DNA from 2 places in the Delftia sp. genome. Region 2 is predicted to be linked to the other one. Evidence: predicted binding sites of a transcription regulator. Region 2 holds the regulator's gene; the other holds the start of a gene.

Region 1 (3,407 bases), on a different contig from region 2:
TGACTTCGTCGCCCCACTCGCACAGGCGCTCGACCAACTGGTCCTTGCTGACCAGCCGGCCGGCCCGCTGCAGCAGCACTTCCAGCAGGCCCAGCTCGCGCGCCGACAGCTCGACCATCTTGCCGTCGATGGTGGCCACGCGGCCGGCCTGGTCGTAGACCAGCGGGCCGTGCTTGATGGTGCTGCTGGCGCCGCCCATGCCGCGCCGCGTGAGGGCGCGCACGCGCGCCTCCAGCTCGGACAGCGCAAACGGCTTGGCCATGTAGTCGTCGGCACCGTAGTCCAGCCCCTGCACGCGCTCCTCCACGCTGTCGGCCGCCGTGAGGATGAGCACCGGCAGCGCATCGCCGCGGCCGCGCAGTTTCTTGAGCACTTCGAGACCGTGCATCTTGGGCAGGCCCAGGTCCAGGATCAGCAAATCGAATTCGCTGCTGGTCATCAGCGCGGTGTCGGCCTCGCTGCCATTGGCCACATGGCTGACCACGGCGCCCGAGCCGCGCAGGCTGCGCAGCAGGCCATCGGCCAGGACCTGGTCGTCTTCGGCAATCAGAATGCGCATGGGGGATGTCTCCTGTAATGCAGGCGCGCTCTGGGAGTTGGAAATGCGCGCCTTTAATTCCCAGGATTCTAGGATGCGCCCCGCAGCGCGGGCAGGGACCTTACCCGAGTGAGCCGCCGCCCGCGTAGGCCTCCAGCCCCAGCGCCACCACGGTGGCGATGTCGTCGCCGACTTCCTCGCGGAATTCGGCCTCGGCCTGGGAGACGGCGTCATGGAAAGCCTGCAGCCAGGCCAGGCCCGCTGGCGTGAAGCGGATGCGGCGCGCGCGCGCATCGCGCTCGTCGCTCTCGCGCGTGACCAGGCCCCAGGCCTCGCACTGGGTCACCAGGTCGCCCATGGACTGCTTGGTCATGCCTGCGCGCTCTGCCAGGTCCGTCAGCCGGTCGCCAGCCAGCGACAGATGCCGCGTGATGTGGATATGGGCCGCCCCCACCTTGTCGCGCGCAGCGAGGTTGGACAGTGCCAGCGGCACCTCAACATCGCGCGCCATGAGCTGCAGCACACGCGCGTCGAACCGCCGCATGGCATGGCCGAGCAACCGGCCCAGGTGGGTCTGGCGCCAGGCGTCGGCGGGCGGCGTGACAGGGGAAAGCTCACTCATGAATGCATTGTGGAGGCAAATCCAACAAGTCAGGAAAACTGACCAAAAACACCAACAAATCAAGACAGCAAGCCCATAAACTACTGTTCAAGCATCCAGCCTGAATGCAAATACAGAGCTGAATCCATACCCAACCCAGGAGTCCGCATGAACACCGCCGTCACCACCGCCAACAGTGAAAAAGCCAAGGCCCTGCAGGCCGCACTCGCCCAGATCGAAAAGCAGTTCGGCAAGGGCACGATCATGCGCCTGGGTGAAGGCGAAGCCATCCAGGACATCCAGGTCGTCTCCACCGGCTCGCTGGGCCTGGACATCGCCCTGGGTGTGGGCGGCCTGCCCCGTGGCCGCGTGATCGAGATCTACGGCCCTGAATCCTCGGGCAAGACCACGCTGACGCTGCAGGTCATCGCCGAAATGCAAAAGCAGGGCGGCACCTGCGCCTTCATCGACGCAGAACACGCGCTGGACACCAGCTATGCCCAGAAGCTGGGCGTGAACCTCAACGAAGTGCTGATCAGCCAGCCCGACACCGGCGAGCAGGCCCTGGAAATCGTGGACAGCCTGGTGCGCTCGGGCGCCGTGGACATGATCGTCGTGGACTCGGTGGCCGCACTGACACCGCGCGCCGAAATCGAAGGCGAGATGGGCGACCAGCTGCCCGGCCTGCAGGCCCGCCTGATGAGCCAGGCGCTGCGCAAGCTGACCTCCACCATCAAGAAGACCAATTGCATGGTCATCTTCATCAACCAGATCCGCATGAAGATCGGCGTGATGTTCGGCAGCCCCGAAACCACCACGGGCGGCAATGCGCTGAAGTTCTACGCCTCGGTCCGCCTGGACATCCGCCGCACCGGCACCATCAAGAAGGGCGACGAAGCCATCGGCAACGAAACCAAGGTCAAGGTCGTCAAGAACAAGGTCTCGCCCCCGTTCAAGACCGCCGAGTTCGACATCCTCTTCGGCGAAGGCATCTCGCGCGAAGGTGAAATCCTGGACATGGGCGTCAACGCCAAGATCCTCGACAAGTCGGGGGCCTGGTACGCCTACAACGGCGAGAAGATCGGCCAGGGTCGCGACAACGCCCGCGAATTCCTGCGCGAGAACAGCGGCCTGGCCGTGGAGATCGAGAACAAGGTGCGCGACAGCCTGGGCATCGCCCTGCTGCCTACGGCCGGTGGCGATGCCCCCGAAGCCAAGGCCGCCAAGGCGGGCAAGGCCAAGGCCGACAAGGACGGCGTGATCGAAGCCTGAGCGCCCAGACCCCTCACAGCAGGCGCCGCAGCGCCTGCGCACACTGTGTTTGCCATCTTGGCGCAGGCTCACGTCTGCGCCTTTTTTATCGCTGGGACGCCCCAAGGCAAAAAAGCGGCCCCCTTGGGGGGCAGCGGACCTTGCGCAGCAAGGGGAGCGTGGGGGCCTTTTTTATTCGGGATGATTCAGGAGACATTGCCGCATGGGATTCGCCAAGCTGTCGCTCAAGGGCCGGGCGCTCAAGCTGCTGGGCCAGCGCGAACATTCACGGCTGGAGCTGGAACGCAAGCTCGCCCCCCATGTGGAGGAAGGCGAGGACCTGGGCGCCATGCTCGACGCGCTGGAGCAGCGCGGCTTCATCAGCGCCGAGCGCGTGGCCGAGTCCGTGCTGCATCGCAAGGCCGCGCGCTTTGGCACATCGCGCGTGGTGCAGGAGCTGCGCAGCAAGGGGCTGGACGATGGCCTGGTGCGCGCCGCCGCAGAACAATTGCGCGCCACCGAACTGCAGCGCGCCCATGCCGTATGGAGCCAGCGCTTCGGCACACCGCCGGCCACCCCGCAGGAACGCCTCAAGCAGATGCGCTTTCTGGCCGCGCGCGGCTTTGGCGGAGAAATAGCGAGCAAGGTGCTGCGCGGGCGCAGCGAAGACTGGGATGACGGAGCTGCAGACGAAGGCAACTAATCCACGCGCCGGGTTGCGCCCCAGCACACCAGCGACCCCACGGTCACCAGCGCCACGCCCTGCCAGAAGCCCCAGCCCGGCTGCACCTGCAGCCAGGCACTGGCCAGCAAGGCAGAGAACACGGGCGTGAAGTACGAGGCCGCCGCCATCACGGCCAGATGCCCGTGCTGTATGCCGTGCTCCCAGCAGCTGTAGCCCATGGCCGTGAGCCCGCCCACGGCCAGCAGCTGCAGCACCACGGTGCCTGACCAGTGCATGCCGCCTTCGCCACCCAGCCACACCCACTTGATCCACAGCGCCAGCGCAGTCCAGAT
Region 2 (3,407 bases):
CTGCTGTGCGGGGTCATCGTCTGCTGGTCGATTCCCTATGTGACGGTGCTGTCCACCCTGCCCATGTTCGTGACGCGCGAGCTGGGCGGCTCGGACTTCATGGGAGCGGCCACGCTGACCTCATTCACAGCCGCTGCGGCGGTGGGCACTTTGCTGGGGGGCACGCTTGCAGATCGCCGGGGGCGCATGCAGGCCATCCGCGCCGGCTACCTGTTGGCATTGCCTGCTCTGGCGGCCCTGGCCCTGGCCTCCACGCCATGGATGGCGCTGGCCTGCACCATGGCCCTGGGCGTGTGCATGTTTCTTCCGTTTGCCGCCCAGGTCACGCTGGCCCAGGACTATCTGCCGCGCAACCAAGCCACGGCCAGCGGGCTGACCCTGGGGCTGGCCATGTCGATAGGCGGCATGGTGGCGCCGTTGTTCGGCATGCTGTCCGATGCGCGCGGACTGCGTTTTTCGTTGAGCGTCGTGCTGTGCATTCTGTGCGTTGCCGCGGCGCAGGCGTGGTGCATGCGCAATCGGCGCAGCGAGGGGAGTGCTGCACCGGCGGCTGTCAGGGCCTGATGCGCAGCCCCTGCCGCTGGGCAAGGCAAGAGACAGGCCCGGGCTCTCGCAGACCGGGTGGACGGGTTGGTCTCAGGGCGACCTCAGGCCGGTGTCTGCGCGCCGTGCGCTTCCATGCGTTCCAGGGCGGCACAGACATCGGCCATGCGGCCCGAGATGAACAGGCATTCGGGCTGCTCCTGCGGCGAGCGCTGGATGATGCGCAGACCCGAAGGCAGGGCCTGATCTGCCGGAAGGGAGGGCAGTTCGGGTTGCAGGGGCAGCAGCAGCTGCGCATCCCTGTGTTCTGGTAGCCGTGCTGACTTGCTGCGCCGCTGCTGGCTGCGGCGGCGGGCCTTGCTGAAGGACAGGATGGTCGCCTGCTCGGATTGCACAGGCGATTCGGGCTGGATGGTGCGCATGGCGGGCTCCATGGCGGCGGCGGGCAGGCGAATGCCCTGTGCCAGGCGCAGGAAGGACAGAGAAGACAGTGTTGGCAGAGCGAATCCCATGTGACGACTCCTGTTGGCGTATTTCAAAGAGGCATGGACACAGGCAGGATTGCGGTTTGCGGGCAAAGCTCCGCCCAGGGCGAAGCTGCAAGGCTTCGCGCCTACCACCTGGGCGGTGCATGAAGTAGGGGGTGGCAACCCGTGCAGGGCTGCCTGTCCGGCTTACATGGACATGCTGTTGCGGATCAGCCCCACGGCCAGGCCTTCAATGGCAAAGGCCTCTTCGGGAGCGACGCGGATCACCGGGTAATCGGGGTTTTCCGGCAGGAGCTCCACGCCCTGCGTGGTGCGGCGCAGGCGCTTGACGGTGACTTCATCTCCCAGGCGTGCCACGACGATCTGCCCGTTGCGGGCTTCATGCGCGGACTGCACGGCAAGCAGATCGCCGTCCATGATGCCCGCGTCGCGCATGGACATGCCGCGCACGCGCAGCAGATAGTCCGGGCGGACCTGGAACAGGCTGGGTTCGACGGAATAGGTCTGGTCGATATGTTCCTGGGCGAGAATGGGCGAGCCCGCCGCAACGCGGCCCACCAGCGGCAGCATCAGCGGCGCCAGGGCCGACAGCGGCAGCCCGAAGCTGGTGCCGCGTGCGGCATTGATGTTGCGCACGGTGTCGGTACGCAGGCGAATGCCGCGGGAGGTGCCGCTGACCAGTTCGATCACGCCTTTGCGGGCCAGGGCCTGCAGGTGTTCCTCTGCTGCGTTGGCGGACTTGAAGCCCAGCGTGTTGGCGATTTCCGCGCGGGTGGGGGGCGCGCCCGTGCGGGAGATGGCGGCCTGGATCAGGTCCAGGATCTGTTGCTGGCGGGCGGTGAGCTTGGGATGGTCGAGCATGGCGTGCGTCCGGTCCTTGAATTCAGATGGCAGGCAGAGAAGTCATCTGATGATTTATACAGTATCTGTATTTTTAACCAGTTTTCCAAGAGGTGCAAGTGGGGCAGTCAAAGTTGGTGATTCTTGGCACGGGCGGCACCATCGCCGGCCGGGCGGATTCGCAGTCGCAGGCAGTGGGATACAAGGCCGGACAGATCACGGTGCAGTCGCTGCTCGATGCCGTGCCGGATCTGGAGCAGCAGGCGCTGGGGCCTGTGCAGACGCAGCAGATCGCGCAGGTGGACAGCAAGGATATGGACTGGCCCGTGTGGCGCGCGTTGCTGCGTGCCTGCACGCAGGCGCTGGAGGATGCGGACACACGCGCCGTGGTGATCACGCATGGAACGGACACGCTGGAAGAGACGGCCTGGCTGCTGCACAGCCTGCTGCCTGCCGCCAAGCCCATCGTGCTCACTTGCGCCATGCGCCCGGCCACGGCCCTGCTGGCCGACGGACCGCAGAATCTGCGCGATGCCGTGACCGTGGCCGCCAGCGGCGGGCGCAGCGGTGTGTGGGTGGTGGCCGGCGGCGAGGTGCATGCGGCGGCCCAGGTGCAAAAGGTCCAACCTTACCGACTGCAGGCCATGCGCTCCATGGAAGGTGGCCCGCAGGCCGTGGTGGAGGAAGGACGCGTGCGCTGGCTGGTGCCTGATGCGCCGGTCACGCCGGTCGCCCCCGTTGCGCGGATGGTGATTTCCGCTCCCGCGCTGTCTGATCTGCTGGCGCTGGATGAGCTGCCCTGGGTCGAGGTGGTGTTCAGCGGTGCCCTGGCGCGAGCCTGCGGCGTGGATGCGCTGGTGGCCGCAGGCGTGCGCGGCATCGTGGTGGCCGGCACGGGCAATGCGACCGTTCACGAAAGCATGGAAGCAGCCTTGCTGCGTGCGCGCGACAAAGGCGTCTGGATCTGGCGGGGCACGCGCTGCGCCGAAGGCCTGCCCGTTGCCTCGGGGCTTGGCACGGACCCCGCAGAGGCCGATCTGGTCCAACTGCCCGTGGCCAAGGCGCGGATTGCCATGATGCTGGCGCTGGCCGTGCAGCCGCGCGACTGATCCTCCGGGCGTCGCCGGCGCTTCAGATGCAGGCCGGCAACAAAAAAGCACCCGGCGGGTGCTTTTCTGGGGTCTGGCGCATGGCCTGCGTCATTCAGCCAGTGCTGCGAGGGCGCGCTGGGTGATGTCTTCCACCGAGCCCAGGCCGCTGATGGCGCGGTACTTGGGGGCTGCTGCGGCTTCCTTCTCGGCCCAGGCGCGGTAGTAGTCCACCAGCGGGCGGGTCTGGCTGCTGTAGACGTCCAGGCGCTTCTTGACCGTTTCTTCCTTGTCGTCCTCGCGCTGCACCAGCGGCTCGCCTGTCACGTCGTCCAGGCCTTCGACCTTGGGCGGGTTGAACGTGACGTGGTAGGTGCGGCCCGAAGCGGGGTGGGAGCGGCGGCCGCTCATGCGCTCGATGATGGCATCGAAGGGCACATCGATCTCG

The links. The regulator LexA, encoded in region 2, represses DNA repair genes until DNA is damaged. The targets are predictions, from matches to a motif close to ACTGTATNNNNATACAGT.
Region 1: a site for LexA is predicted at 1,260-1,277, ahead of recA (recombinase RecA). Genes of this name have one in related genera too.

Annotation. Positions count from the first base shown of each region.
Region 1 is NZ_JCABYI010000030.1:899,724-903,130, forward strand. Features, by position in the region: gene AC5I49_RS20730 (response regulator) at 1-559, opposite strand, end outside; gene AC5I49_RS20735 (MarR family winged helix-turn-helix transcriptional regulator) at 660-1,160, opposite strand; gene recA (recombinase RecA) at 1,308-2,411, shown strand; gene recX (recombination regulator RecX) at 2,614-3,093, shown strand; gene yddG (aromatic amino acid DMT transporter YddG) at 3,090-3,407, opposite strand, start outside.
Region 2 is NZ_JCABYI010000004.1:351,948-355,354, forward strand. Features, by position in the region: gene AC5I49_RS03425 (MFS transporter) at 1-564, shown strand, start outside; gene AC5I49_RS03430 (hypothetical protein) at 648-1,055, opposite strand; gene lexA (transcriptional repressor LexA) at 1,218-1,892, opposite strand; gene AC5I49_RS03440 (asparaginase) at 1,991-2,980, shown strand; gene adk (adenylate kinase) at 3,071-3,407, opposite strand, start outside.